Regions from separate parts of the Streptomyces sp. NPDC054887 genome, predicted to be linked through region 2. Evidence: riboswitches for the same ligand, from Rfam matches in the RefSeq annotation. Region 2 holds a riboswitch; each other region holds the start of a gene.

What was found. Region 2 has a riboswitch for cyclic di-AMP ahead of ACWGH0_RS30940 (NlpC/P60 family protein). Riboswitches for the same ligand answer to the same signal wherever they lie in the genome.
Positions count from the first base shown of each region.
Region 1: another riboswitch for cyclic di-AMP. It lies ahead of ACWGH0_RS18650 (LysM peptidoglycan-binding domain-containing protein); the one in region 2 lies ahead of ACWGH0_RS30940 (NlpC/P60 family protein).
Region 3: another riboswitch for cyclic di-AMP. It lies ahead of ACWGH0_RS01900 (M23 family metallopeptidase); the one in region 2 lies ahead of ACWGH0_RS30940 (NlpC/P60 family protein).

Region 1 covers NZ_JBSGYQ010000030.1:61,101-70,885, reverse strand. The annotation lists gene pgm (phosphoglucomutase (alpha-D-glucose-1,6-bisphosphate-dependent)) at 1-1,523, opposite strand, end outside; gene ACWGH0_RS18665 (glycosyltransferase) at 1,592-2,782, opposite strand; gene ACWGH0_RS18660 (SDR family oxidoreductase) at 3,026-3,916, shown strand; gene ACWGH0_RS18655 (SDR family NAD(P)-dependent oxidoreductase) at 3,932-4,735, opposite strand; cyclic di-AMP (ydaO/yuaA leader) riboswitch at 5,195-5,356, shown strand; gene ACWGH0_RS18650 (LysM peptidoglycan-binding domain-containing protein) at 5,361-6,092, shown strand; gene ACWGH0_RS18645 (SpoIIE family protein phosphatase) at 6,196-8,946, shown strand; gene ACWGH0_RS18640 (Type-2Aa cytolytic delta-endotoxin) at 9,040-9,636, shown strand; gene ACWGH0_RS18635 (cytochrome P450) at 9,637-9,785, opposite strand, start outside.
Region 2 covers NZ_JBSGYQ010000082.1:1,306-11,090, forward strand. The annotation lists gene ACWGH0_RS30935 (hypothetical protein) at 337-690, shown strand; gene ACWGH0_RS30940 (NlpC/P60 family protein) at 782-2,002, opposite strand; cyclic di-AMP (ydaO/yuaA leader) riboswitch at 2,010-2,175, opposite strand; gene pcrA (DNA helicase PcrA) at 2,479-4,932, shown strand; gene ACWGH0_RS30950 (peptidoglycan DD-metalloendopeptidase family protein) at 5,063-6,673, opposite strand; gene ACWGH0_RS30955 (alpha/beta fold hydrolase) at 6,899-7,879, opposite strand; gene ACWGH0_RS30960 (cobalamin B12-binding domain-containing protein) at 8,237-8,650, shown strand; gene ACWGH0_RS30965 (DUF5691 domain-containing protein) at 8,940-9,785, opposite strand, start outside.
Region 3 covers NZ_JBSGYQ010000002.1:99,098-108,882, reverse strand. The annotation lists gene ACWGH0_RS01915 (GNAT family N-acetyltransferase) at 1-220, opposite strand, end outside; gene ACWGH0_RS01910 (HPr family phosphocarrier protein) at 364-645, shown strand; gene ACWGH0_RS01905 (GntR family transcriptional regulator) at 800-1,489, opposite strand; gene ACWGH0_RS01900 (M23 family metallopeptidase) at 1,669-2,490, opposite strand; cyclic di-AMP (ydaO/yuaA leader) riboswitch at 2,504-2,666, opposite strand; gene ACWGH0_RS01895 (M16 family metallopeptidase) at 2,947-4,314, opposite strand; gene ACWGH0_RS01890 (M16 family metallopeptidase) at 4,335-5,720, opposite strand; gene ACWGH0_RS01885 (DNA gyrase/topoisomerase IV subunit A) at 5,935-8,388, shown strand; gene ACWGH0_RS01880 (CobW family GTP-binding protein) at 8,385-9,482, opposite strand; gene ACWGH0_RS01875 (sensor histidine kinase) at 9,600-9,785, shown strand, end outside.

The DNA of each region.
Region 1 (9,785 bases), on a different contig from region 2:
CGGGCGGCGAACCAGGCGTTCTCTGTGGTGACCTTGATGCCGCCGATGGGCGCGCCGTTGCCGGGTGCCTCGGTGAGGACGGCGGTGACGGGCTCGCCCGCCAGGGAGCCGGCGGTGATCTGCTCGGGCGACAGGCGTGCCAGTACCGCCTTCTCCTCCCGGGTCGCGGGGGCGTCGATGCGGGCGTAGGCGGGCTCGCCGAAGCGGGCGGTGAGCGCCGCGTAGTGCTCGGAGGGCGACTTCCCGGTGACGGCGAGGATCTCGGCGGCGAGCAGGGCCAGGATGATGCCGTCCTTGTCGGTGGTCCACACCGAGCCGTCGCGGCGCAGGAAGGACGCGCCGGCCGACTCCTCCCCGCCGAAGCCGAGCGCGCCCTTCGACAGCCCGTCGACGAACCACTTGAAGCCCACGGGTACTTCGACGAGCGCGCGCCCGAGGTCGGCCGCGACCCGGTCGATCATGCCGGACGACACCAGCGTCTTGCCCACTCCGGCGCCCGCGGGCCACTGGTCGCGGTGGGCGTAGAGGTAGCCGATGGCGGTGGCCAGGTAGTGGTTGGGGTTCATCAGGCCGGCGTCCGGCGTGACGATGCCGTGCCGGTCGGCGTCGGCGTCGTTGCCCGTCGCGATCTGGTAGCGGTCGCGGGCGTCGATCAGCGAGGCCATGGCGTGCGGCGACGAGCAGTCCATGCGGATCTTCCCGTCCCAGTCCAGCGTCATGAAACGCCAGGTCGGGTCGGTCCGCGGGTTGACCACGGTCAGGTCCAGCCGGTGCTGCTCGGCGATGCGGCCCCAATACGCGACCGACGCCCCGCCCAGCGGGTCGGCGCCGATGCGCACGCCCGCGGCGCGTACGGCGTCGAGGTCGAGGACGGAGGGCAGGTCGGAGACGTAGTGGCCGAGGAAGTCGTAGCGGCCGGTGGTGGGCGCGGCGAGGGCGCTGGTGTACGGCAGCCGCCGTACGTCCTTCATGCCGTCCGCGATGATGGCGTTGGCCCGGTCCTGGATCCAGCCGGTCGCCTCGGATCCGGCCGGACCGCCGCTGGGCGGGTTGTACTTGAAGCCGCCGTCCACGGGCGGGTTGTGGGACGGGGTGACGACCACGCCGTCGGCGAGGCCGGAGTTGCGTCCGCGGTTGTGGGCGAGGATGGCGTGGGACACCGCCGGGGTGGGGGTGTAGCCGTCGGCCGAGTCGATGAGCACGGTCACGCCGTTGGCGGCGAAGACCTCGACGGCCGTCACGCGGGCCGGCTCGGACAGCGCGTGGGTGTCGGCGCCGAGGAACAGCGGCCCGTCGACGCCCTGTTGGCCGCGGTACTCGCAGATCGCCTGGCTGGTCGCGGCGATGTGGTCCTCGTTGAAGGCCGTGGCCAGCGAGGACCCCCGGTGCCCCGACGTGCCGAAGGCGACCCGCTGGTCCGGCTCGCGTACGTCCGGGTGCAGGGCGTAGTACGCCGTCACCAGCCGGGCCACGTCGGTGAGATCGTCAGGTCCGGCCGGTTGTCCCGCTCGTTCGTGCGCCATCTGCCCACTCCTCCAGATCGTCGGTGCCGTCTTTCGCTTCGGTCACCCGTACGTACCACACCCGGGTTTCATTGTGCGGCCGTGTGGTGGTTGACCAGGCTCTCCAGGTCACCGACGGCCGTCTCGACGGTCGGCAGGGCGAGGGACGCCAGCCGGGCCTGCTTCACCCGCCGCAGGACCGAGTCGTCCTGGAGCAGGCGGCGGCACGCCGACGCGATGCCGGCGGGGGTGGGGTCGGTGACCTCGCGGCCGATGCCGAGTTCCGTGACGCGCCGGGCGTTCATGGGCTGGTCGGCCGAGCGGGGCAGCACCGCCATGGGGGTCGCGGTGCTGATCGACTCGCGCACGCCGGCGTAGCCGCCGTGGGTGAGGAACAGGTCCGCCGCCTCCAGCAGGAGCGGCTGCGGCACGGAGTCGACGACGTGCACGTGCGGCGCGGAGTCGACGGCTCCTACGGCCACGCCGCTGGTCGACACCACGGCGTTGCAGTCGAGCCGGGAGAGCCCCTCGATCATCGAGCGCAGTACGGTCGCCGGGTCCGGCCGGCCGGGCGGTGCGCGGTGCCCGTCCGGTCCGGGCAGGAAGAGCGGCATCGCGCAACCGATCCCGGCGTACACCAGGGGCCGGTCGGTGGGCAGGCCGACGATCCAGCTGGGGAGCTTCGCGCGGGGATCGGCGCAGGCGGGCTGCCGGTAGGCGAGGGGCCTGGGCAGGTGCGGGGCGAACGTCCAGGCCGGCGGGAGGTAGTCGAGGTGCCCGTACGCCGTCAGGGACCCGGGGTCGCCCTGCGGCGGCAGGCCGGCCGTGAAGCGCCACTGGTCGAGCAGGGGCAGCAGGGCGTCCGGGTCGGTGAAGCCCTTGGCGCCGGACGGCAACGCCACGTGGGGCACGCCGAGTTTCTCGGCCACCAGGCAGGCGGCGACGTCCATGGCGTCGCGCAGCAGCAGGTCCGGCTTGAAGTCGTGGGCCACCGCGTCCAGCGCCTTGAAGTGGCCGAGCAGGTGGGGGCCGGCGAGGACGAGCGCCGCCGTCCCGGCGGACGCGGTGCCGCTGTGGAGCCGCTCGACGGCCTCCCGGGTCCCCTCCCCCGCCGCCGTCGCGTCACCGAAGAGGCTCGGCAGGCACGCGGTCGCGTTCACGCCCTCGTCGAGGAACAGGCCGAGCAGGTGCTCCTCGGTGGCGATGTGCACTTCGTGCCCCGCGCCGGACAGCAGAAGGGCGAAGCGCAGGGCCTCGCGGGTCTGGGAGGGGGAGTGCATCGCAGTGCACAGGACGCGCATACCGAAGATCACCGTTTCGCCCGCTCGACAGCAGTTTCCCGTTCGAATGATCCCCGTCAACGTGTGCGCCCCCGGCCGCGCCGCGCCGGTGCGGGGCGACGGCGCCGCGCCCGCCTCCCCGCTCCGGAACGTGCGCCGGGGCCGGCGGCGGCGCCCTGATTCGAGTCGGCGGCTTCGGGGAACCCAAGGTGGGTCACACACCCGACCAGGCAGGAGACCTGCGTGAACGACGAGAACCGCGAGGTGGAGAACCCCGTCACGAAGCACCCGCAGCCGAAGCTGCCGGACCAGGAGCAGCAGCACCCGGGATGGACCGGCCCGATGGACCCGCCGCCGGACCACGGAGAGGACTCGTACTGGGGGAACGGGCTGCTCAGCGGTCGCGCCGCGGTCGTGACCGGCGGCGACTCGGGGATCGGCCGGGCGGTGTGCCTGGCCTTCGCCCGCGAGGGCGCCGATGTGCTGTTCACCCATCTGCCGGAGGAGGACAAGGACGCGGCCGAGACCGCGCGGCTGATCGAGGACGCGGGCCGCAGGGCTGTCGCGGTGGCCTGTGACATCCGCGAAGAGGAACAGTGCCGGTCGCTCGTCGAGCGGGCCGTCTCGGAATTCGGCCGCATCGACATCCTGGTGAACAACGCCGCCTATCAGATGTCCCAGCCGGACGGCATCGGTTCCATTTCCACCGAGCAATTCGACCGCGTCATGAAGACGAATCTCTACGGAATGTTCTGGCTGTCGAAGATGGCGCTCCCCCATATGCCCGAGGGAAGCAGCATCATCAACTCCTCCTCCGTCCAGGCGTACAAGCCCAGCCCGCATCTGCTGGACTACGCGATGACGAAGTCCGCCATTGTCGCCTTCACTCAAGGGCTCGCCCAGATGGTGGCGTCCAGCGGAATCCGCGTCAACGCGGTCGCCCCGGGGCCGGTGTGGACGCCTCTTATTCCGGCGACCATGCCGGACACCACGGAGTTCGGAAAGCAGTCGCCCCTGGGGCGGCCCGCGCAGCCGGCGGAGATGGCTCCGGCGTACGTGTTCCTCGCGTCCCCGCAGGCGAGTTACATCACGGCCGAGATCGTCAACGCCACCGGCGGCACGCCCCTGCCGTGACGCCCGCGCCGGCGCTCACTTCGATGTGCGGGGATCCGGTTCCGCCGCCCTGCGGTGGGCGGCGGCCTTGAGGCTGTCGGGGACGACCCTGCTCACGAGCCCCTGCGCCTTCGTCCGCACGGATCCGGCGACGATCTTCCTGCGGCCGGCCATCAGCGCCTCGAAGCCCTGCCGGGCCACCTCCTGGGGATCGTCCTTCTTCTGCCGCCCCACCCGGGTGTCGTCCAGGCCGGCGCGGTGGAAGAAGGGCGTCTCCGTGGCCCCCGGCATCAGGGAGGTGACCGTCACACCGGTGCCCCTGAGTTCGTCCCCCAGCGCCTGGGCGAAGGACTGCACGAAGGACTTCGTCGCGTTGTAGACGGCGTGGAAGGAGCCGGGGACGGTCGCGGCGATCGACGACGTGAACAGGAGCCGGCCCTGGTCACGCGCCACCATGTCCGGCAGCAGGCCCTTCGCCAGCCGCACGGTGGAGGTGATGTTGAGGTCGATCACGCGCTCCTCGTCCTCGATGCCGGTGTCGAGGAAGGCCCCGCCCTGCCCGATGCCGGCGTTGAGCGCGGCGGCGTCGACGGGCCGCCCGGTCGCCGCGACGGCGCCGAGCAGGCGGTCGGTCCCCTCCCGGGTGGCCAGATCGGTGCGCACGACGTGGACGACGGCTCCGCGGTCCCGCATCTCGTCCGCCGCCGCGCCGATCCCGGCGTTCTCGGCGGCGAGCACGAGGTCGAATCCGTGCCCGGCGAACTGCCTGGCCAGCTCGTAGCCGATGCCGGTGGAGGCGCCGGTGACGACGGCCAGCGGCCTGGTCCTGTTCTCAGTCATGATCAGCGGATACCCGCGTGAGGATTTTTTATATCCATCTGATCCTTTTTGTCCGGCTCCGAACATGCCGGTTCTGGCCGAGGCGAGGTCGGCACACCCCCGCGCACCACCGGGAAACCCAACTTCCGTACACGGGCGGGCCATTCACCCCGACACACTGGCAAGATGCCCGTTTCCGGCAGGTAATAACCGACATGAGCGGTTCGCCGGAAAGGCCGCCGCAGGCCGCCGCTCGTGATACCAGTCACGTCCTCCGGGGAATGCGAAAACTCTGCCCACCGTCAGTTCCGGTACGCCGGAAGAAAGTTGGGTTTCCCGCCCACGCACAGTGACAGGAGTTCCCACGCCCGGATACGCCCGGAGATTGCCGCGGCGAATGCGGGGCTTGTTCTTCGCGGCTCCTCTCGCTTACGGTCACCCCCAATCCGGGTGGACCGCCGAATCCTGCCGCCGTCCGGAATCCACAACCCACTCACACTCACGTACGGCAGGAGCGGGGGACCCAGGTAAGCCGCCGATCCGGGAATCCGGAACGGCTTGGGGTGAAGTCGCACCGACCGTGCGACCGGGCATCTCCAGCCCGAACCCGACAGCTCACCTCGCAGGCGACGGAGAGGAATTCGTCATGCCCTCGAAGGGTAAGCACCGCCGTTCCCAGACCAGATCGCTCCGCCGCGGCTTCATCGCCGCCGGTACCGGTGGTGCCGCGCTGATCCTGCCCCTGCTGGGCGCGACCACCGCGGGCGCGGCGCAGCCCGCCGCCGCCGCGAAGGCCGCCCCCAAGACCTACACCGTGGTCTCGGGCGACTCCCTTTCCAAGATCGCCGATGACCACTCGCTGAGCGGCTGGAAAGAGCTGTACGAGGACAACCGCGCGGTCATCGGCGACAAGCCCTCGCTGATCCACCCCGGTCTCAAGCTGACGATCGGCGCGAAGGCCAAGGCGCCCGCGAAGGCCAAGGCGAAGGCCGCCCCGGCCGCCGACCGCGCCGACCGCTCGCAGGCCCGTGCCGCCGTGGCCAAGACCACGACGTACACGAACGACCTGGACGGCTGGATCAAGGAGTCGCTGGCCATCATGGCCAAGCACGGCATCCCCGGCACGTACGAGGGCATCCACCGCAACATCATGCGCGAGTCCTCGGGCAACCCGATGGCCATCAACAACTGGGACTCCAACGCCGTGGCCGGTACGCCGTCCAAGGGCCTGCTCCAGGTCATCGCGCCCACGTTCGCGGCCTACCACGTGCCCGGCACCTCGATGGACAGCTACGACCCGGTGGCCAACATCACCGCCGCGTGCAACTACGCGGCCGACCGGTACGGCTCGATCGACAACGTGAACGGCCCGTACTAGAAGAACCCGCTGCCTGCCCCGGCGAGACCCTTGCGGGCGTCTCGCCGGGGCAGGCAGAGCAATAGCGCGCCCCATAATTTGCGCAAAATGTTAGAAATAGGGCATGAGCGGACGTCCCGGACGACCCAGGGGTGTCGGGTCACCACGCTCGTCTCGGCGAGGGGTGCGTTCCCGGCTGGAGGTACGCAGCGCCGCCGGTCAGGTGCTCCTCCTCCAGATCGTCGTCGCCGTGCTGCTGATCACCGCCGCCGTCGTCGCGCTCGCGTTCCAGACGCGCAACGACAGCGAGCTGGACGCCCGTAACCGCTCCCTCGCCACCGCCGAGGCGTTCGCGGACGCCCCCGGCACCGTCGAGGCCCTGCGCTCCCCCGATCCGACCTCCGCGCTGCGCGCCCACGTGGGCGCGGCCCAGCGGGGAGCGGGCGTGGACTTCATAGCCGTGATGAGGCCGGACGGCACCCGGATCGCCGACACCGACCCGGCGCTGGTCGGCGGGCGCGCCGAGGGCGTCGGGCGGGCGACGGCCGGCGAGCCCTTCACCGAGATCTTCGAGGGCGCCCCGAACGACGCGGCGCGGGCTGTCGTCCCCGTCACCGACACCACCGGTGCCGTCGTCGGTCTGGTCGCCGCCGGTGTGACGGTCGAGAACGTCGGGGACGCCGTCGACCGCCATCTGCCGATACTGCTCGGCTCCGGCGCAGCGGCCCTCGCGCTGGCCGTCGGCAGCGCCGTCATCGTCAGCAGGCGGCTGCGGCGCCAGACGCACGGCCTCGGGCCGACCGAGATGACCCGGATGTACGAGCACCACGACGCCGTTCTGCACGCCGTCCGGGAGGGCGTGCTCATCGTCGACGACGACGGGCGGCTGACGCTGGCCAACGACGAGGCGCGCAGGCTCCTCGAACTGCCCGCCGGCGCGGAGGGGCGCCACGTCACCGAGCTGGGCCTCGACGACGCCGTCGCAAGGCTGCTCGTCTCCGGCCGCACCGTCACCGACGCGGTGCACCTGGCCGGGGACCGGCTGCTGGCCGTCAACACCCGGCCCACCGCCCCGTACGGCGGACTGCCCGGCACCGCCGCCACGCTCCGGGACACCACGGACCTGCGGGCGCTGTCCGGTGCGGCGGAGGTGGCCCGGGAGCGCCTGAAGCTGCTGTACGAGGCCGGGGTGCGGATCGGCACCACGCTGGACGTGGTGCGCACCGCGGAGGAACTGGCGGAGGTCGCGGTCCCCGGGTTCGCCGACTTCGCCACGGTGGAGCTGCTGGACCCCGTACTGCGCGGCGAGGAGCCGGACGGCGCCCACACCGAGATGCGGCGCGCGGCGGTGAGCGGCGGGCCCGCCGAACGCCCGTTCCAGCCGGTGGGCGACCTGATCAGGTTCGTCGTTCCCACGACGCCCATGGCGGCTGCTCTGTCGAGCGGCCACGCGGTCCTGGAGGCCGACCTGGTGGTCGCCCACGGCTGGCGGTCGCAGGACCCGGAGGGCGCCGACCGGGCCCTGGCCTTCGGCATCCGTTCCCTGGTCTCGGTGCCGCTCCAGGCCCGCGGGGTCGTCCTGGGCATGGCGAACTTCTGGCGCTCGGAGGCCACCGAGCGGTTCGGCGAGGAGGACCTGGCGTTCGCCGAGGAGCTGGCCGCCCGCGCCGCGGTCGCCATCGACAACGCCCGCCGCTTCAGCCGCGAGCACGCCATGGCTGTGACGCTCCAGCGCAGCCTGCTGCCGCGCGTCCTGCCCGAGCAGGACGCCCTGGACGTGGCCTACCGCTATCTGCCCGCGCAGGCCGGGGTGGGCGGCGACTGGTTCGACGTCATCCCGCTGCCGGGCGCCCGGGTGGCGCTCGTGGTGGGCGACGTCGTCGGGCACGGCCTGCACGCCGCCGCCACCATGGGCCGGCTGCGGACCGCGGTCCACAACTTCTCCGCCCTGGACCTGGCCCCGGACGAACTCCTGGGCCACCTCGACGAGCTGGTCTCGCGCATCGACCACGAGGAGGGGGGCGACGGCGGCGACGGCATCTCGGGCGCCACCTGCCTGTACGCGATCTACGATCCGGTCTCCGGGGTGTGCTCCGTGGCCACGGCGGGGCACTTCGCGCCCGCCCTGGTCCGCCCCGACGGCACGGTGGAGTTCCTCGAAGTGCCGGTCTTCCCGCCCCTCGGTCTGCACGGCCTGCCGTTCGAGACCGCCGAGGTACGGCTGCCGGAGGGCAGCCGCCTCGTGCTCTACACCGACGGGCTCATCGAGCACCGCGAGCGCGACATCGACTCCGGACTGCGCCTGCTGCGCCGGACCCTCGCGGACCCCTCGGACCCGACGCCCGAGGAGACCTGCCAGGCCGTGTTCGACGCGATGCTGCCCGAGCACCGCAGGGACGACATCGCGCTGCTGGTGGCCCGCACGCACCTGCTGGACCGCACGCGCGTCGCCGACTGGGACGTACCGTCCGACCCGGCGGCCGTCGCCCCGGTGCGCGCGGCGTGCGGCCGGCAGCTGGAGACGTGGGGGCTCGCGGACATCGGGTTCACGACCGAGCTCATGCTCAGCGAGCTGATCACCAACGCGATCCGCTACGGCTCGGAGCCCATCCACGTGCGGCTGATGTACGAGCGGGGGCTGATCTGCGAGGTGTCGGACGGCAGCAGCACCGCGCCGCACCTGCGGCGGGCCGCCACGACGGACGAGGGCGGCCGCGGGCTGTTCCTCGTCTCGCAGTTCGCGGGCCGGTGGGGCACCAGGTACACGCCGACCGGCAAGGTCATGTGGGTGGAGCAGCCCCTGACCGACGGTCAGCAGCCCGTCCCCGAGCTGGATCTGGACGATCTGTCCTGGTTGCCCGGCGACGCCCTGTGACGGACCGGGACGAACCCCGCCCCGTGCGGCGGGCGGAAGGGCTCACGGCATACTTGCGCCGGGCGCGATCACTTCCGACACACAGGAGCAGCAATGGCTGACCGGATCGCCGCCGAGAAGACGACGTTCAAGACGGTCTTCGAGGTGGGGTCGTCTTTCATGGACCGGGCGCGCAACATCGAGGCCGGCTTCCAGCACGCGATCGCGCCGGCGACGGTGGACTTCGACTTCGGTGAGATCAGCCGGGCGGCGAGCGGCATTCCGCACTGCTCGACGGTGAAGATCGTCCGCGGCTGGGGGCTCCAGGAGACCGCCCCGGTCAGCGTCATGATCCTGTCCCTCAAGGAGGCCGTACGCCAGGCCCTGCCCCTGCCGTCGGCCGGCCCGGCCTTCTGGGAGGCGGTCGAGGGAGCGCTCACCGGAGCGTTCGTGGGTCTGGGCCGGCAGGAGGGCACCCACCTCTCCTTCTACCGGGAGGACCCGGACCGTACGAGCTACTACTACAACCTGCTGTTCGCCCTCCGGGACGAGGAGGGCGGGGACTCCCTGTACGCCGTCGCCTTCTGCGCCAACATCACCGTGGGGCTCGGCCCGGAGGAGGTCCGGGCGCTCACCGTCGGGGACACCGCGCGGTACACGATCCGCCTGAACGCGATCACCGTGCGGCAGGAGACCCCGGCCGTCGTCTGATCAGCGGGCCGCCGCGTCCCGCCCTGCGCCGGGGCGGGACGCGGCGCGCTCCACGGGCACGTGCAGCGGCGCGCGGAAGGACAGCAGCCCCAGCATCGGGGGCGGCGTCGTGGGGTTCGCGAGCCTGAGGCCGGGCAGCCGCGCCGCGG
Region 2 (9,785 bases):
CTTCCGTCCTGTACGTCGCTGTACGTCCAGCCGCCCGCATCCGGCGGCGTCCCGCACAGGGGGACGGACCGCCGCCGGACTCTCGGCGGGGCGGCCGACTGCCGTTCCGGGGCGGAGCGGCGGTGGGGAGTCGGCCACCTGGGGAAGGACGCTAAACGCGGCGGTCACGGGGCAGTGGCGGAATGACCGACAGTGGTCGAAACAGGCCGCCGTCTGAACGCGGTTGAGAACCCCGCCTGCACCGGAAGCGAGCATTCCACTCTTCCGCGACCGATACGCCGATGGCACGGCAGCCCGGCCGCCGGGCCTGCTATGGCCGCAGCTAGGCTCCGTTTCATGGACGTACTCATCAATGTCTTCGTCGGACTGCACATCATCGGCATCGCCGCGCTGCTCGGCGGCTTCCTGACCCAGATGAAGGCGATGAGCGCCGGCGCCGCCCGGTTCACGCCCGCCATGCTCCACGGCGCGCTGACCATGCTCGTCACGGGCGTGGCGCTGGTGGGCCTCAACCAGGCGGACGACCAGACGGTGAACAACCTCAAGATCGGCGTCAAGCTCGCGATCCTGGTGGTGATCCTCGGGCTGGTCTACGTGAAGCGCGACGAGGAGAAGGTGGAGAAGGCCCTGTTCGGAGCCGTCGGCGGACTGACCGTCGCCAACATCTTCATCGCGGTGCTCTGGACCTGACCTGACCTGCCAACCCCTCGCCCCTCGCCCCTTCTCCCGTGTCCGGGCGGGGCAGGAGCAAGGGGCGAGGAGCAGGCGGTACGCGCCCGGACTACGCGGGGCGGACGCTGCCGTAGATCGGCATGTAGTAGATCGACTCCTCGCGGACGTACTCGCCCGGCTTCGGGGCGTGGATCATCTTGCCGCCGCCGATGTAGATGCCGACGTGGCTGATGTCGTCGTAGAAGAAGACCAGGTCACCCGGCTTGAGATCCTCGGTCGCCACCCGTGTGCCGACGTTCACCTGGTCCCAGGTGGTGCGGGGGAGCGTCACGCCGGCGGCCTTCCAGGCCGCCTGGGTCAGGCCGGAGCAGTCGTACGAGCTGGGCCCCGCCGCGCCCCACACGTACGGCTTGCCGATCTGCGCGCGGGCGAAGGCGAGGACCTTCTCGGCCTTGGCGGCGTACGCGTCCCCGGCGACGGGGGCCGTGCCGGTGCCGGTGCCGGAGTCCGTGCCCGTACCTGCACCCGTGCCTGTGCCCGTGCCCGTGCCCGTGCCAGCGTCGCTCTCGTCCTCCTGCGCCGCTGCCCGCTCGCGCTCCGCCTCCGCCTCCGCTTCGGCCTTGGCCGCCGCTTCCGCCTCGGCCTTCGCCTCGGCCTTGCGCCGCGCCTCCGCCTCGCGCTGCTTCTCCAGCTCCGCGAGCCGCGCCTTCTCCCGCGCGGTCAGCCGCGACAGCAGGTCGCGGGCCTCCGCCAGCTTCCTCTGCACGTCCTGCTTCGAGGACTTGAGGGAGTCCTGCGACTCGGTCAGGCTCTCCAGGCTCCTGGTGGCCTCGGCGCGCTGCTCGGACGCCTGTGCCTGCTGCTCCTGGAAGTCGGTGACGTCGGCCTGCTGGCGTTCCGTCATCCGGTCCATCAGCCGGTTCTGGTCGAAGTACGCCTGCGGGCTGTCCGCGAGGAGCAGCGCGGCGGTCGGCGTGACCGATCCCGACCGGTACTGCGCCGCCGCGTACGTGCCCAGCTTGCGCCGCGCGTCGTTCAGTCTCTCGGTGCTCCGGGCGACCGAGTCGAGCAGGCCGTCCACCGACTTCCGCTGTTTCTCGGTGGCTTCCTTGGCGAGGTTGTACTTCTGCGTGGCCGTGCCGGCCTGGCGGTAGAGGTCGTCGACCTTCTTCTGCACTTCCTCGACGGACGGCTTGCGGGCCGACGGGTCGGCGGGCGCGGCTCCGGCCGACTGGGCGAACAGACCGACCGAGGCGAGTGCCGCCGTCGTGACACCCAGGCCGGGTGCGGTGGTGCGTACCCGGGTACGCGGCTTGCGATGCGACGCCAAGGCCGGCATCTCCTTCCGTGGACCGCCTACCGGGTTAGCTGTCGGGTTCGGGCGGGACAGACGGAAGGTGCCCTACGGTCCGTGGGACTGCGGACCGATTCACCCCAGGTGGTGCGCGTGGGTCCCCGGTTCCGAACCGCACTGGGGCAGGCCGGATTCGGCGTGGGCGACCCGCTCCGGCGCTGTTCGCCGGCTGGGGTACGGGGAGCCCGAGTCGGCACGCTAGCCAACAGTCCTGACCGCTGGGAAGCCCGATGTTCGATATGCCCGATACATGTTCGTGACCTGGCCGAACCGGTTCCGTTTGCGCGCTCCACGGGCCGTCCGGAGGGGCTGGTCGCCCGGCGTGGGCAACATCACACGGCGCGACAGGGGGCGCCCCGGCGTGCGGAGCGGCGGGTATGGCCGGCCCGCTCCCCCCGGGCCCGGGGAATCCGGGGCGGGCTGTCGGTGGTCCCGCCTAAGCTTGGTAGACGATGAGCAGCCTCTTTGACGACAGCTTCCTGGCCGACCTCCAGCACTCGGAGCACGCGAAGGACACCGCCCCGCCGCCCCCCGAGGACCACGCTCCGGAGGAGGTCCCGCATGACCTGTTCGGGGGCGCCTTCGACGTGCCTCCGGCGCCCAGGGACGCGCACTACAGGGACGGCGCGCCCCGCCCCGTCGTGGACGCCGCCGCGCTGCTCGAAGGGCTGAACGAGGAGCAGCGCGCCGCTGTCGTGCACTCCGGGTCGCCGCTGCTCATCGTGGCCGGCGCCGGCTCGGGCAAGACCCGGGTCCTGACCCACCGGATCGCGTACCTGCTGGCCAAGCGGGGTGTGCACCCCGGCCAGATCCTCGCGATCACCTTCACGAACAAGGCCGCCGGCGAGATGAAGGAGCGCGTGGAGCAGCTCGTGGGCCCCCGCGCGGGCCACATGTGGGTCTCCACCTTCCACAGCGCCTGTGTGCGCATCCTGCGGCGCGAGTCGAAGAAGCTCGGCTTCACGTCCTCGTTCTCGATCTACGACGCCGCCGACTCGAAGCGCCTGATGGCGCTCGTCTGCCGCGATCTCGACCTCGACCCGAAGCGCTTTCCCCCGAAGGCGTTCAGTGCCAAGGTCTCGAACCTCAAGAACGAGCTGATAGACGAAGAGACCTTCGCCGGGCAGGCCGCCGACGGCTTCGAGAAGACGCTGGCCCAGGCGTACGCGATGTACCAGGCCCGGCTGCGCGAGGCCAACGCTCTGGACTTCGACGACATCATCATGACCACCGTGCACCTGCTCCAGGCGTTCCCGGACGTCGCCGAGCACTACCGGATGCGCTTCCGCCACGTCATGGTCGACGAGTACCAGGACACCAACCACGCTCAGTACACGCTCGTACGCGAACTGGTGGGCCCCTCGGGCGAGGGCCGGGCGCCCGGCGAGCTGTGCGTCGTGGGTGACGCCGACCAGTCGATCTACGCCTTCCGCGGCGCGACGATCCGCAACATCCTCCAGTTCGAGGAGGACTACCCGGACGCGAAGACGATTCTGCTGGAGCAGAACTACCGCTCGACGCAGACGATCCTCACCGCGGCCAACGCCGTCATCGAGCGCAACGAGAACCGCCGGCCGAAGAACCTGTGGACGGAGGCCGGCGCCGGCTCCCTGATCACCGGGTACGTCGCGGACACCGAGCACGACGAGGCGCAGTTCGTCGCCGAGGAGATCGACCGGCTCACGGACGCGGGCGACGCGAAGGCCGGCGACGTCGCCGTCTTCTACCGTACGAACGCCCAGTCCCGCGTCTTCGAGGAGATCTTCATCCGCGTCGGGCTGCCCTACAAGGTCGTCGGCGGCGTGCGCTTCTACGAGCGCAAGGAGGTCCGGGACGTCCTCGCGTACCTGCGCGTCCTGGCCAACCCCGAGGACACCGTCCCGCTGCGCCGCATCCTGAACGTGCCCAAGCGGGGCATCGGCGACCGGGCCGAGGCGATGATCGACGCGCTGTCGCTGCGCGAGAAGATCAGCTTCCCGCAGGCGCTGCGGCGCGTCGACGAGGCGTACGGCATGGCCGCCCGCTCGGCGAACGCCGTGAAGCGCTTCAACACGCTGATGGAGGAGCTCCGCACGATCGTCGAGTCCGGCGCCGGGCCCGCCACGGTCCTCGAAGCGGTCTTCGAACGCACGGGCTACCTGGCCGAGTTGCAGGCGTCGACCGACCCGCAGGACGAGACGCGCATCGAGAACCTCCAGGAGCTCGCCGCCGTGGCCCTCGAGTTCGAGCAGGAGCGCGAGGGCGACGAGCCGGGCACGCTGGCCGAGTTCCTGGAGAAGGTCGCGCTCGTCGCCGACTCCGACCAGATCCCCGACGAGGACGAGGAAGGATCGGGCGTCATCACGCTGATGACCCTGCACACCGCCAAGGGCCTCGAATTCCCCGTGGTGTTCCTGACGGGCATGGAGGACGGCGTCTTCCCGCACATGCGCGCCCTCGGCCAGACGAAGGAGCTGGAGGAGGAGCGGCGGCTCGCGTACGTCGGCATCACACGCGCCCGCGAGCGGCTCTACCTGACGCGGGCGTCGATGCGCAGCGCGTGGGGACAGCCCTCGTACAACCCGCCGTCGCGGTTCCTGGAGGAGATTCCGGACACGTACCTGACGTGGAAGCGCAGGGGCGCGCAGGCGCCGGCCGGGCCGGTGTCGGGCGTCGCCTCGTCGCTTTCGGCCTCGCTGGCGTCCCGGTCGCGGGGCGGCGGCGCCTCGGGGTTCGCCACACGGCGCACGTCGGACAAGCCGGTGGTCGCGCTGTCGGTCGGGGACCGGGTCACGCACGACCAGTTCGGGCTCGGCACCGTGATGACGGTGACGGGGACCGGGTCGGACGCGCAGGCCACCATCGACTTCGGCGACGAGCGGCCGAAGAAGCTGCTGCTGCGGTACGCGCCGGTCGAGAAGCTGTAGAAGCCCGGGAAGGGCGCGAGCCCTTCACCGCCGCGCCCCGGGGCCCTCGCTCCGGGGCGCGGCGCATTCCGGGGCCGGGGCGTCGCTTCCCTGTTTGTGCCCCGGAACCGGGGGCACTCGGAGCCTGGGATCAGGTCGGGCTGAGGCCGTGACTGCGGAACCAGGGCAGGGGGTCGATGGCGGAGCCACCGCCGGGGCGCACCTCGAAGTGCAGGTGCGGGCCCGTGGAGTTGCCGGAGTTGCCCGCGTACGCGATGACGTCGCCGGCCTGCACCGAGCCGGAGCGGATCTTGGTGCTGCTGAGGTGGCAGTACCAGGTCTCCGTACCGTCGGGCGCGGTCACTATCGCCATGTTCCCGTAGGCGGTGTTGTACTGCGTGCGGACCGTGCCGTCCGTGGCGGCCATCACCGGGGTGCCGTACCCGACGGGGAAGTCGATGCCGGAGTGCACGGACATCCAGTTGATGCCGGCCTGGCCGTAGTACGCGCTGAGGCCGTGCTGCTCGACCGGGAGCGCGAACTTGGGCCGGGCGGCCTCCTTGCGGGCGGCCTCCTCGGCTCTGCGCTTCTTCTCGGCGGCCTGACGGGCCTGGAGGTCGATACGTTCCTGCGTACGGCTCGCGCGGTCCGCGAAGTCCTCGGCGTCCGTACTGAGGTTGGCCAGCTGGGTGTCGAGCTTGTTGTTGACCGCGACGGGCTTCACCGAGCCGGGGTCGGCGGCCGACACCGTCGTGGTGGTGTCCTTCTTCTCCTCGGCCGGGGCGCCGCCACCGACGCTGCCGACCGAGGCGGCGGCGATTCCGGCCACACCCATCACGCAGGCGGAGGGGACGGCGACGGTGAGGAGGGCGGAGCGCTTGGCCGGTGTACGGCGGCGTCCGCGGCCGGAGTTGCCGGCGCCGCGGCGGGCCGAGCGGGAGCCGGGGGCGGCGGCGGACACGGCTTCCGCCGGGGCGTGTTCGAGGTCGGATTCGGTTTCCGAGTCGGGCCCGGAATCGCGTTCGGGCTCGTACTCCGACGTGTATTCGTGTTCCGCGCCGGGCGTGTTGCCGGGCTCGTCCGGCGCCGCCTCGTGCGGCGCGTCGGCGGCCTCCGGTTCGTACGCCGCCAGGGCATCGACCAGGTCTTCCTGCGGGAACTCGGCCGTCTCGTAGAAGACTTGCTGCTGCGCGGGGGCGCTCTCGTACGCGCCGGTGTGGCCGTCGGAGTTCCAGGCGGTGGCGTCGTACGCGCCGGTGTCGTAGGCGGGGGTCGTCCACTGGCCGGTCACCGCGGCGGTGTCGGCGGCCTGGGTGAACGGGGCGGTGTCGTACTGGCCCGTCTCGTACGTTCCCGTGCCGTACTGGCCTGTCGCTGCCGCGTACTGGCCGGTGGCGAAGTGTCCGGTGTCCGCGCCGAGCCCGCTGGTGTCGAACTGGCCCGTCTCGAACTGGCCCGTCTGGTTCCAGGAGTTGGAGTCCCACTGGCCGGTGGACTGGGCCGGGATGTCGGCCGCGGTCTGGTAGGCCGCCGCGGGCCAGGTTCCGGTTCCCGTGCCGTCGTAACCCTGGTGCGCGCCGTACGCGTCGTAACCGACCGTCTGCTGGGCGCTCGTGGTGTCCCAGTGGGTGGTGTCGTACTGGCCGCTGTGGCCGGCCTCGTAGCCGCTTCCCTGGCCGGGAAGGTCTCCGAAGAGGGGATCTGTCTGAAAGCTGCCGGTGGAGTAGCCGTCGTACCCGGCGTGGGCGTGCTGGTCGTCCACCAACTTCTCTCTCGCCTCGGCAATGCGGGACCTGTGGGGGCTGGGGTCCGGGTGGGGACCCCAGAGGCAAAGCAGTGGCGCGACTGTACCCGGCGGTAAGCGACGGCGACAATCTTCGCCAGATTTTTCGCGCTCCGGAAACGGGCATTCGGCCGCCTTTCGGCGGACGGCGGGCACAGCCTTTGTCCTGCGTTCGACTGGTGTTCGATCGCGGTGCCGGAACGTTCAGGCGACGGAGACCGTGTCGGATGCGCCCGCCGCCGCGTCCTGTTCCTCGAGTGCCTGCCGGATGCCCGCGGCGACCGCCGGATGGACCGGCAGCGCAAGGTGGCCGATTCCCGTCACCTGGATGTTTTGCACGACGAGATCCGGGTGGCTGAGGCGTGCGGTGGTGACCGGGAGCATCAGCTGGTCGAGATCGCTCCAGAAGCTGACGAACCGCGTACGGCACGAGGTCGCGGGCCTGCGCAGTTCCTCGATCACGTCGGAGCCGGGACGCATCTGCCGCACCAGCGGGTGGGCGCTCATCGGCGGGGCGACGGCGGTGCCGGCGTGCGGGGTGCCGAGCGTGACGAGGGTGCGTACGCGCACGTCTCCGCCCAGGCGTTGTACGTAGTAGCGGGCGATCAGGCCGCCCAGGCTGTGGCCCACGACGTCCACCCGGGCATGGCCGGTGCGCGCGCAGATCTCCTCCACGTGACGGCCGAGCAGCTCGGCCGCCGTGCGGATGTCGCACGTGAGCGGCGAGTAGTTGAGGGACTCCAGGTGGTGCCATCCGTGCCGGGCCAGGGAGCGGCGCAGGACGACGAAGACCGAGCGGTTGTCCACGAAGCCGTGGAGCAGCACGACGGGCGGGCGGTCGGGACCGCGGCCGTCGGGAAGCGCGACGGCTTCGGCCGGGACGGCCCGGGTCGCGGCAGGTTCGGTGCGGAGGGGTTGTACGGGGTGGCCTGGCTGTCCGGGCTGCACGGGGTGGCCGGGTTGCACGGGCTGTCCGGGCTGTCCGTGGTCCGGGTCCGGGGGCGCAGCCGGGTGGTGACGGCGTTCCTGTGCGATACCGGATGGGTACAGGACGAGGTGCCCGGCGAGGATCGCGACTTCGAGGGCGGTGGCTTTCAGCAGCGCGGCCGACAGGCGCAGCCGGGGCGGCCAGGGCGGCCGGAGTGGAATGGACCGGAGTGGAATGGAGAAGGGCAGGACCCTCATGGCGGACCTCCCGAACGGCGCGCGGGGAGGCGGCTCCGTCCCCCGTGTGCCCTCATGGGGTGCCGTACTGAGGAACTCGGCGGCCGTTCCACCGCGCCGTGCGGCTGACGGCACGGTGGAACGGCGACCTCGTTGCGGCTCCCCTCGCGGCCTCCCGGCTGCTGCGGCTGGTCCGCCGCAGCGCCTGATGTGGCAGGAACGCCGCATAGCGAACATGTCCCATGTGTGATTTCCCCCTCCCTGTCCACCGTGAAACGAGCGGGTGCGGGATGCTGTCGATAACGTTCGTTCACTTCCCCGTCCGCATGGGTGCGGGGCGCGTGCCAAAGACGGCGCAGTCGGTACATGGAGGCAGTGATGGGTGTGACCGGGCCGATCCGCGTGGTGGTCGCCAAGCCGGGACTCGACGGACACGATCGCGGGGCGAAGGTCATCGCGCGAGCCCTGCGCGACGCCGGTATGGAGGTCATCTACACCGGGCTTCACCAGACGCCCGAGCAGATCGTGGACACCGCCATCCAGGAGGACGCCGACGCCATCGGGCTGTCCATCCTCTCGGGTGCGCACAACACGCTCTTCGTGAAGGTCATCGAGCTGCTCAAGCAGCGCGACGCCGAGGACATCAAGGTCTTCGGCGGCGGCATCATCCCCGAGGCGGACATCGCACCGCTGAAGGAGAAGGGCGTCGCGGAGATCTTCACGCCGGGCGCGACGACGCAGTCGATCGTCGAGTGGGTCAACGCAAACGTCCGCCAGGCGGCGCAGGCGTAGGCGCAGGCGTAACGATTGTTGCCGGGATCCGGGGCCGGGCCGGATCCGAGGCCGGATCCCGAGGCCGGGCCCGGCGCCCGGACACCGCCTGGCGCCCGGAGCGGCGGCCCGTGGGGTGGCCGACCCGGAGGCCCGGCTTCGGCTTGCGGCGGCTGGGCCGGCCGGGGCGTACCGGACAGCACCGACCGCGCCGCTCGGGTCGGCCCGCCCAGCCCCGCCCCCGTGGCTGGGGGCGCGGCGGGCGGTCGGCTCGTAGCGCCGGCGCTCGGGGCCAGCCGGCTCGGGCGGCTCAGGCGGACCCGGGGCTGCCCGGCTGCGGGCGCTCCGACAGTTCGGCGAGCATCGCCGCTCTCAGGCGCAACGTGCCGACCAGGCGCTGGAAGGCCTCCGACCAGTAGCCTGCCGCACCGGGCGCCGCGCCCTCCTGTTCGTCCGGCGTCGTCGTGAGGATCTCCAGGCGGTCCGCCTCGCCCGGGTCCAGGCAGCGCTCCGCCAGGCCCATGACGCCGCTGAAACTCCAGGGGTAGCTTCCCGCGTCACGCGCGATGTCCAGCGCGTCGACCACGGCGCGGCCCAGCGGCTCCGACCAGGGCACCTTGCACACCCCCAGCAGCTGGAACGCCTCGGACAGGCCGTGGGCCGCGACGAACGCCGCCACCCACTCCGCCCGTTCGCCGTCCGGCAGCGTGGCCAGGAGCTGCGCCCGCTCGGCGAACGACGACGTGCCGGGGCCGGTCGCCGGTGGCGCGGAGGGTACGCCGAGCAGCGCGCGGGACCATTCGGCGTTCCGCTGCCGCACGGCCGCGCGGCACCACGCGGCGTGCAGCTCCTCCTTCCACTCGTCGCTCACCGGCAAAGCGACGATCTCCTGCGGCGTACGGCCACCCATCCGCTTCGGCCAAAGATGCAGGGGTGCGGACTCGACGAGCTGGCCCAGCCACCAGGAGCGCTCCCCGCGCCCGGTCGGCGGCTGCGGCGACACGCCGTCGCGCTGCATGTCCGCATCGCACTCGTGCGGCGCCTCGACGGTGACGCGCTCGCCGCCGACGGCCCGTCCGGAACGGTCCAGGCTGACGCAGGAGGCGGCCCGCGCCGCCATCCGCGCCGCGAGAGCCGAGTCCGGCAGGGCGGAGAG
Region 3 (9,785 bases), on a different contig from region 2:
CCTTGGCGGAGAGGCGGGGGTACGGGGCGAAGAAGCGGTAGTACTTCGATTCGTCCGACACCTGCTCGTAGAAGCTGACCAGGCGCTCCGCGTCGTCCGGGGCGATGGGGCGGACCCGCGCCGTGCCCCCGTCGCGCAGCACCACGTCGGCTTCCCAGTGGGCCGGGTACGCGTGGTGTCCCGTGTGGTCCTGCGAGGCCTGCTCCGGCGAGGGCTGCATGGCGAAAGCCTACGGGTCGCGGGGCGGCGCGGGGCAAGGCAGGCTGAGGCCGCGACGCGGGCCGGCCGGGGGCGGGGGCACGGCCGCTCCGCCACCCGTGAGAGACTGGTCTAGACAACCGTTAGAACATGAAGGGCAACACCATGGTTGAGCGCCGTGTCACCGTCGGCTGGGCCGAGGGCCTGCACGCCCGGCCCGCCTCCATCTTCGTCCGCGCGGCGACCGCCTCGGGTGTCCCCGTGACGATCGCCAAGGCCGACGGCAACCCGGTCAACGCCGCCTCCATGCTCGCGGTGCTCGGCCTCGGCGCGCAGGGCGGCGAGGAGATCGTGCTGACGTCCGAGGCCGAGGGCTCCGACGCCGCTCTCGACCGCCTGGCGAAGCTGGTCTCCGAGGGCCTCGACGAGCTGCCCGAGACCGTCTGACCACTCGGACGGGCGCATTCCCGCCAAGAAGCCGCGGCACCTCGAATTCGGGGCCGCGGCTTCTTCGCGTGGTGAGCGCGGCCGTACGCCGCCGAATTCGGGCAGCAGAAATACACCCCTGAATTCGCGCTTCTTTTTGTATACGGCGCCACTGTTAAAGGCGGCCGCTCACCGTGTTTACGGGATGTTGCGAAGTCCTCACGCCTTCGCGCCCTCGCCCGCTGCGCCGCAACCGGTGCGAGGCCACCGCGCGTTCGGCGTGCAGCGCCGTCAGCGCGCGGGCCCGTTCCGCGTCGCCGCGCGCCACGGCGTCGACGATGGCCCCGTGTTCGGCCCACGACTCCGCGGGGCGGGCGGGCTGCTCGACGGCGTACATCCAGGCGATCTTGTGTCTGAGCTGGGTCAGCAGGGCCGTCAGGCCGGGGCTGCCCGACGCCTGGGCGAGCGTCTCGTGGAACCAGCCGCCCAGCGCGCGCAGATCCTCGCCCTCGCCCCTGCGGGCCCGCTCCTGGCCGAGTCTGACGAGGCCGCGGAGCACCTTGAGATGGGCCTCGGTGCGCCGCTGGGCGGCGCGGGCGGCGCCCAGCGGTTCGAGGAGCGTCCGTACCTCCAGGAGGTCGGCGGCCTCCTGCTCGGTGGGCTCGGCCACGCAGGCGCCGGCGTGCCGGCGGGTGGTGACGAACCCCTCCGACTCCAGCGTGCGCAGCGCCTCGCGCACCGGGACGCGCGAGACGCCGTATCGGCGGGCGAGGAGCTCTTCGGTGAGCCTGGCGCCGCGCGGGAACACGCCGGAAACGATGTCGTCACGAATTGCCGTGCATACCGATTGCGCGGGAATGCGCATGACCGAACCTCCGCCTTTGATCCCCGCGAAACGCGGTCGACCGACGCCTTTTCGGTGACTCTATTGCAGCATTCCGCGTTTTCCGACGGGCGCCGGAACAAAGGGACGGCTTTTGGACACGCGACAAGGCCCCGGCGGGGAAGCCGGGGCCTTGCGTACGAACGGGGTGGACCGGGGCGTCAGACGCTCACGCCGTGGGCGCGCAGGTACGCGACCGGGTCCATGTCGGAGCCGTACTCGGGGGACGTACGGGCCTCGAAGTGCAGGTGGGGTCCCGTCGAGTTGCCGGTCGAGCCCGAGAGGCCGATCTGCTGGCCGGAGGTGACGGCCTGGCCGACGGAGACGCCGAGGGACGAGAGGTGGCCGTACTGCGTGTACGTGCCGTCGTTCATCCGGATCACGATGTTGTTGCCGTACGCGCCGCCCCAGCCGGCCTCGACGACGGTGCCCGCGCCGACGGCGACGACGGAACTGCCGGACGCGGCGCGGAAGTCGACGCCGGAGTGGCTGCCGGAGGACCAGAGGTTGCCGCCGGACTTGTAGCCGGTGGTCACGACGGAGCCGGCGATCGGGAGGGTGTAGGCGTTCAGGCGCTTGCGCTCGGCCTCGCGGGCGGCGCGCTCCTTGGCCGCGCGCTCCTCGCGCTCCTTCTTGGCCCGCGCCTCGGCCTCGGCCTTGGCTCTCGCCTCGGCCTTGCGCTTCGCCTCGGCCTTCCGCTCGGCCTCGGCCTTGCGCGCGGCCTCCGCCTTGACGGCGGCACGCTTCTGCTGGTCGGCCTGGGCGGCGATCTGGTCGGCGAGGGAGTCGCCGATGACGATGGCCTGGGTCAGGCCGGTGTCCTGGACGGCCTGGGCCGCGTCGCCGTCGGCGGCGAGGGCCGGAGAGGCCAGACCTCCGATGACGCCGGTGGTCGCGAGGGCGGCGACGCCGGCCATGCTCGCGCTCTTGCGCGTCAGGCGGCTCGGACGACGGTGCTTCCCGGTGGCACGGGTGAACGCCATGGAGTGGCTGGTCCTTTCCTTCCTTCTCGCCTACCGGGTTAGCTGACGGGTTCGGAGCAGGAAGGTCTCCTACGGACCCCTCCGCGATCGCGGAGGACGTCCGATTCACCCCAGGGACTGCGTGGGTCCCCGGCTCCCCAGGCTCGCGCCTGACGGGGACTCGGCGATGGCTGCCCGGTGCCGCGGATGCGGCTCACTGCTGACGGACAGCCGGACAGACGCTAAACGGGACATCTTTTAATCACCAAACAGACACGGCGTTTTGTAACGCACCCCACAGGCCAGACAGGCAACCTCCGCAACAAACCGGACATAACAGAAGGACCCCCGGCGGCCTCTCGGATGCCGGGGTCCTTCTTTGTCCCGTTTCAGGGCGGGTTGAGCAGACCGTTCGAGCCGGTCAGCCGCTGACCACCGTGCCCGGGTTCAGCCGCTGACCTCCTCGGTCCGGGCCGGTCAGCCGCTGACGACCTTCACCTCGCCGATGCCGAGCGCCCTGACGGGCTCCTCGATCCGCGAGGCGTCGCCGACGAGGACCGTGACCAGGTGGTCCTCCGGGAAGGCGCTGACGACCGCGGCGGTCGCCTCCACGGTGCCCGTCTCCGCGAGACGGGTGTAGAGCTGCGCCTGGAAGTCGTCGGGCAGGTGCTGCTCGACCTGGTCGGCGAGCGTGCCCGCGACGGCCGCCGCCGTCTCGTACTTGAGCGGCGCGACCCCCACGAGGTTCTGTACCGCGACGTCCCGCTCGGCGTCGGTGAGGCCCTCGGCCGCGAGGGTCCGCAGCACCTTCCAGAGGTCTTCGAGCGCCGGTCCTGTGGACTCCGTGTCCACCGAGCCGCTGATCGCCAGCATCGAGGCGCCCGACCCGTCCGGGGCGGAGCGCAGCACCTGCCCGAAGGCGCGGACGCCGTACGTGTAGCCCTTCTCCTCGCGCAGGACGCGGTCCAGGCGGGAGGTGAGCGTGCCGCCCAGGCAGTACGTGCCGAGTACCTGCGCCGGCCAGACACGGTCGTGCCGGTCGGGGCCGATGCGGCCGATCAGCAGCTGCGTCTGGACCGCGCCGGGGCGGTCCACGATGACCACCCGGCCGGTGTCGTCGGCGACCACCGGCGGCACGGGACGGGGCTCGGCGTGGTCGCCCTTCCACGCGCCCAGGGTGTCCGCCAGGATCGCGTCCAGGTCGGTGCCCTCCAGGTCGCCGACGATCACGGCGGTGGCGGTCGCGGGGCGCACGTGCGCGGCGTAGAAGCCCTTCACGGCGGCGGCGTCGATGCGCCCCACCGTCTCCTCGGTGCCCTGGCGCGGCCGCGACATGCGCGAGGTGGCCGGGAAGAGCTCCTTGGAGAGCTGCTTGGCGGCGCGGCGCGACGGGTTGGCCGTCTCGTGCGGGATCTCGTCGAGCCGGTTGGCGACCAGGCGCTCGACCTCTCCGTCCGCGAAGGCGGGGGCGCGCAGCGCGTCGGCGAGCAGGCCGAGCGCCTTCGGCAGCCGGGAGACGGGGACCTCCAGGGAGACCCGTACGCCCGGATGGTCGGCGAACGCGTCGAGCGTGGCGCCGCAGCGCTCCAGCTCGGCGGCGAACTCCTCGGCGGAGTGCCTGTCGGTGCCCTCCGACAGGGCGCGCGCCATGATCGTCGCGACGCCGTCCAGGCCCTCCGGCTCGGCCTCCAGCGGGGCGGCGAGGAAGATCTCGACGGCCACGACCTGCTGCCCGGGGCGGTGGCAGCGCAGCACGGTCAGGCCGTTGGGGAGGCTGCCGCGCTCGGGGGCGGGGAAGGCCCACGGCGTGGGGGTGCCGGCCTGCGGCTGCGGGTGGAACTCCATGCTCACGGCTGCGGCGTCGGTCACTTGTCCGCCCCTTCCTGCGCACCGGTCGCACCGGCGGCGTCTGCGGTGTCGTCGGCTTCGGCGTCCGCCGTGTCCCCTGCGTGCGTCGGCTCGTACACCAGGACGGCGCGGTTGTCCGGGCGCAGGCGGGCCCCGGCGGCGGCCCGGACCTCCTCGGCCGTGATGTCCAGGACGCGCTGGACGGCGGTCAGGGCGAGCTGCGGGTCGCCGAACAGGACGGCGTACCGGCACAGTTCGTCCGCGCGGCCGGCGACCGTGCCCAGCCGGTCCAGCCACTCGCGCTCCAACTGGGCCTGCGCGCGCTCCATCTCCTCCGGCGTGGGGCCCTCGGCGGCGAAGCGGGCCAGCTCCTCGTCGACGGCGCGCTCGATGTCGGGCACCTCGACGCCGGCCGACGTCTTGACGTCGAGCCAGCCGAGCGAGGGCGCGCCGGACAGGCGCAGCAGCCCGAAGCCGGCCGCGACGGCCGTACGGTCGCGGCGCACCAGGCGGTTGTGCAGCCGGGAGGACTCGCCGCCGCCGAGGACGGTGAGCGCCAGGTCGGCGGCGTCGGCCTCGCGGGTGCCGTCGTGCGGCAGCCGGTAGGCGGCCATCAGGGCGCGCGCCGGGACCTCCTCGTGGATCTCCTCGCGCAGCTCCTCGCCGATGATGTCGGGCAGCGATCCGTCGCGCGGCGGCTGCTTGCCGTCGTGGGACGGGATGGAGCCGAAGTACTTCTCGATCCAGGCGAGCGTCCGCTCCGGGTCGATGTCACCGACGACCGAGATCACCGCGTTGTTGGGCGCGTAGTACGTACGGAAGAAGGCGCGCGCGTCCTCCAGGGTCGCCGCGTCCAGGTCGGCCATCGAGCCGATCGGCGTGTGGTGGTACGGGTGGCCCTCGGGGTACGACAGCGCGGTCAGCCGCTCGAACGCGGTGCCGTACGGCACGTTGTCGTACCGCTGGCGGCGCTCGTTCTTGACGACGTCGCGCTGGTTCTCCATCGACTCCTCGTCGAGCGCGGTGAGCAGCGAGCCCATCCGGTCGGCTTCGAGCCACAGGGCCAGTTCCAGCTGGTGGGCGGGCATCGTCTCGAAGTAGTTCGTGCGCTCGAAGCTGGTCGTGCCGTTGAGCGAACCGCCCGCACCCTGCACCAGCTCGAAGTGGCCGTTGCCCTTGACCTGCGCCGAGCCCTGGAACATCAGGTGCTCGAAAAGGTGAGCAAGGCCGGTACGGCCCTTGACCTCGTGGCGCGAACCGACGTCGTACCAGAGGCAGACCGCGGCGACCGGGGTCAGGTGGTCCTCGGAGAGCACCACGCGCAGACCGTTGGCCAGCCGGTGCTCAGTCGCTGTCAGGCCGCCGGAACCGGCCTGCGCTGTGGCCGTGTGACCCATGGGCATGTACGTCCCTTCGATCGCGATATGGAGAAGTCCTGCCACTGTATGCAAGCTCGCGGACACCTGGCGAAGTTCCCGGCCGGTGTACGCCCTCAGGGAACGCCCGGGGAGGCGCTACGGACGGGTCGAGGTCGGCGTTGTCAGTGCGCCGGTCCACAATGGTCGGCATCACACGCAAGAACTCGCCCCACAGAACCGCGAAGGAGCCGCAGCCGCGATGGCCCGCCGCAGCACGAAGACCCCGCCGCCGGACGATGCGTTCGAGGAGAAGATCCTCGATGTCGACGTCGTCGACGAGATGCAGGGCTCCTTCCTCGAGTACGCGTACTCGGTGATCTACTCGCGAGCGCTGCCCGACGCCCGCGACGGCATGAAGCCGGTGCACCGACGCATCGTCTACCAGATGAACGAGATGGGGCTGCGACCCGATCGCGGCTATGTGAAGTGCGCCCGCGTCGTCGGGGAGGTGATGGGCAAGCTGCACCCCCACGGCGACGCCTCGATCTACGACGCGCTCGTACGGATGGCGCAGCCCTTCTCGATGCGCCTGCCGCTCGTCGACGGGCACGGCAACTTCGGTTCCCTCGGCAACGACGACCCGCCGGCCGCCATGCGGTACACGGAATGCCGGATGGCCGACGCCACGTCGCTGATGACCGAGTCGATCGACGAGGACACGGTCGACTTCAACCCGAACTACGACGGTCAGGAGCGCGAGCCCGTCGCGCTGCCCGCGGCGTACCCGAACCTGCTGGTCAACGGCGCCTCCGGCATCGCCGTCGGCATGGCGACGAACATGCCGCCGCACAACCTGGGCGAGGTCGTCGCCGCGGCCCGTCACCTGATCAAGCACCCGGGCGCCGATCTCGAGACGCTGATGCGCTTCGTGCCCGGGCCCGACCTGCCGACCGGCGGCCGTATCGTCGGCCTCGGCGGGATCAAGGACGCGTACGAGAACGGGCGCGGCACCTTCAAGATCCGTTCGACGGCCACCGTGGAGAACGTGACGGCGCGCCGCAAGGGCCTGGTCGTCACCGAACTGCCCTTCACCGTCGGTCCGGAGAAGGTGATCGCCAAGATCAAGGACCTGGTCTCGGCGAAGAAGCTCCAGGGCATCGCCGACGTCAAGGACCTCACGGACCGTTCGCACGGGCTGCGCCTGGTCATCGAGATCAAGAACGGCTTCGTGCCGGAGGCCGTGCTGGAGCAGCTCTACAAGCTGACGCCGATGGAGGAGACCTTCGGCATCAACAACGTGGCGCTGGTCGACGGGCAGCCCCTGACCCTCGGCCTCAAGGAGCTGCTCGAGGTCTACCTCGACCACCGCTTCGAGGTCGTACGCCGCCGCAGCGAGTTCCGCCGCACCAAGCGGCGGGACCGGCTGCACCTGGTCCTCGGCCTGCTCGTCGCGCTGCTCGACATCGACGAGGTCATCCGCCTCATCCGCTCCAGCGACAATTCGGCGCAGGCCAAGGAGCGGCTGATCGAGCGGTTCTCGCTGAGCGACATCCAGACCCAGTACATCCTGGACACGCCGCTGCGCCGGCTCACCAGGTTCGACAAGATCGAGCTGGAGGCCGAGCGCGACCGGCTGACCGCCGAGATCGACGAGCTGACCGCGATCCTGGAGTCCGACACCGAGCTGCGCAAGCTCGTCTCGGCGGAACTGGCCGCGGTGGCGAAGAAGTTCGGCACCGACCGGCGCACCGTGCTGCTGGAGTCCGGGAGTTCGCCGGTCGCCGCGGTGCCGCTGGAGGTCGCGGACGACCCGTGCCGGGTGCTCCTGTCCTCGACCGGCCTGCTGGCCCGTACGGCCAACGGCGAGCCGCTCGCCCTGGACGACGCCCGGCGCACCAAGCACGACGTGATCGTCTCGGCGGTGCCCGCGACGGCGCGCGGCGACGTGGGGGCGGTGACCTCGTTCGGCCGCCTGCTGCGCATCTCGGTGATCGACCTGCCCCAGCTCCCCGACACGGCCTCCGCGCCCAACCTCTCGGGCGGGGCGCCGGTCACGGAGTTCCTGACCCTGGGGCCGGACGAGACGCTGATCTGCCTCACCACGCTCGACGAGTCCTCGCCCGGGCTGGCGCTGGGCACGGAGCAGGGCGTCGTCAAGCGGGTGGTCCCCGACTACCCCGGCAACAAGGACGAGCTGGAGGTCATCTCCCTCAAGGAGGGGGACCGGATCGTCGGCGGGGCCGAGCTGCGCACCGGCGAGGAGGACCTGGTCTTCATCACCGACGACGCCCAGCTGCTGCGCTACCCGGCGGGGCAGGTCCGGCCGCAGGGCCGGGCCGCGGGCGGCATGGCGGGCATCAAGCTGGCGGAGGGCGCCAAGGTGATCTCCTTCACCGCGGTCGACCCGGCGGCGGACGCCGTGGTCTTCACGGTGGCCGGTACGGCGGGCACGCTGCTCGGCGACACGGAGACGTCCGCGAAGCTGACGCCGTTCGACCAGTACCCGCGCAAGGGCCGGGCCACGGGCGGCGTGCGCTGCCAGCGGTTCCTCAAGGGCGAGGACGCGCTGCTCCTCGCCTGGGCGGGCACGGCCCCGGCGCGGGCGGCGGCGAAGAACGGGGCTCCGGTGGAGCTGCCGGAGCCCGACCCGCGCCGCGACGGCTCCGGCACGCCGCTGGCGACGCCGGTGGCGGCCCTGGCGGGCCCGGTCTAGCCCTCGCCGCGCACGTACCGCAGGACGCCCCACATGCTCCGCTCGTAGGCGGCGGAGGAGGCGTCCTGCGGTACGTCCAGTGCCTCCTCGGGGCCCGGCCCCTCCGGCGTCCCGTCCGCGCGGCAGGCCGCGAGTTCCTTGCCGAGCGCCTCGGTGCCGGTCCCGGACCCGATGAGCACGAGCTGCGTCGCCCTCGGTTCGTCCCTCCCCCACGGCTCGGGGTAGAAGCGCAGGAACCGGCCGACCGCGTGCACGCCGTACCGGTTGCGCGGGTCGGCCGCGCCGAAGTCGACGTACCCCTTGATCCGGTACAGCCCCTCCGGCCTGGCGTCGAGGAACCCCATCAGCCGGCGCGGGTCCATGGGCACGCCGGAGGTGAAGGACACGGTCTCGTACGCCGCGTGGAGGTGGTCGTCGTGGCGGTCGTGCGCGTCCTCGTCGCCTCGCAGGTCGTCGAAGGAGAGCTGCCGCGCCTTCTCCTCGGCGTCCGGCCGCGCCGCCGGGTCGAAGAGGAGCCGCGGGTCGATCCGCCCGTACGACGCCCTGACGACGGCCGTGCCGCCGCTGAGACTCCGTACGGTGTCGAGGACGGCTTCGAGCCGTTCCTCTCCGACCCGGTCCGTCTTGTTGAGCACGACGAGGTCGGCGACGGCGAGATGCCGGTCCAGCTCGGGGTGGCGCTCGCGCGTCGCGTCGAACTCGAAGGCGTCGACGACCTCCGCGAGCCCTCCGTACACGATCCGCTCGTTCTCGCTGGCGAGGATCATCCGCACCAGTTCCTGCGGCTCGGCGAGCCCGCTCGCCTCGATGACGATGACGTCGAGCCGGGCGGCCGGCCGGGTCAGCCGGTCCAGGTACTCGTCCAGCTCGCCGGCGTCGACGGCGCAGCACAGGCACCCGTTCCCGAGGGAGACGGTGGAGTCCCCGAGCTGCCCGGCGACCGCCATGGCGTCGATCTCGATGGCCCCGAAGTCGTTGACGATCGCGCCGATCCTGGTGCCCCGGCTGCGGGCGAGCAGGTGGTTGAGCAAGGTGGTCTTGCCGGAACCCAGGAAGCCCGCGAGGACGATGACCGGGATCTGCTTCTTGCTCACCGGGGGCCTTTCTCGTGGTGCGGCGACGGGCTGCCCAGGATAGGGGCGGCCCCGGGGCCCACCGGGCGCAGCGTGGGATTTCGGAAAGCCCCGCCCGGCGCTCTACCGTTCGTAGACATGAGCGCCGCACCGACCACCTCCGGCAGACGCCTGCGTCTGGGCTGGCCCCAGCGCGTGTTCTCGCAGGTCCTCCTGATGCAGCTGGCGATCGCCACCGGGGTCACCGTGCTCGCCACCGGCCTCTTCCTGGCCCCGCTCAGCGCTCAGCTCGACCAGGAGGCGATGCGGCGCGCCCTCGCCATC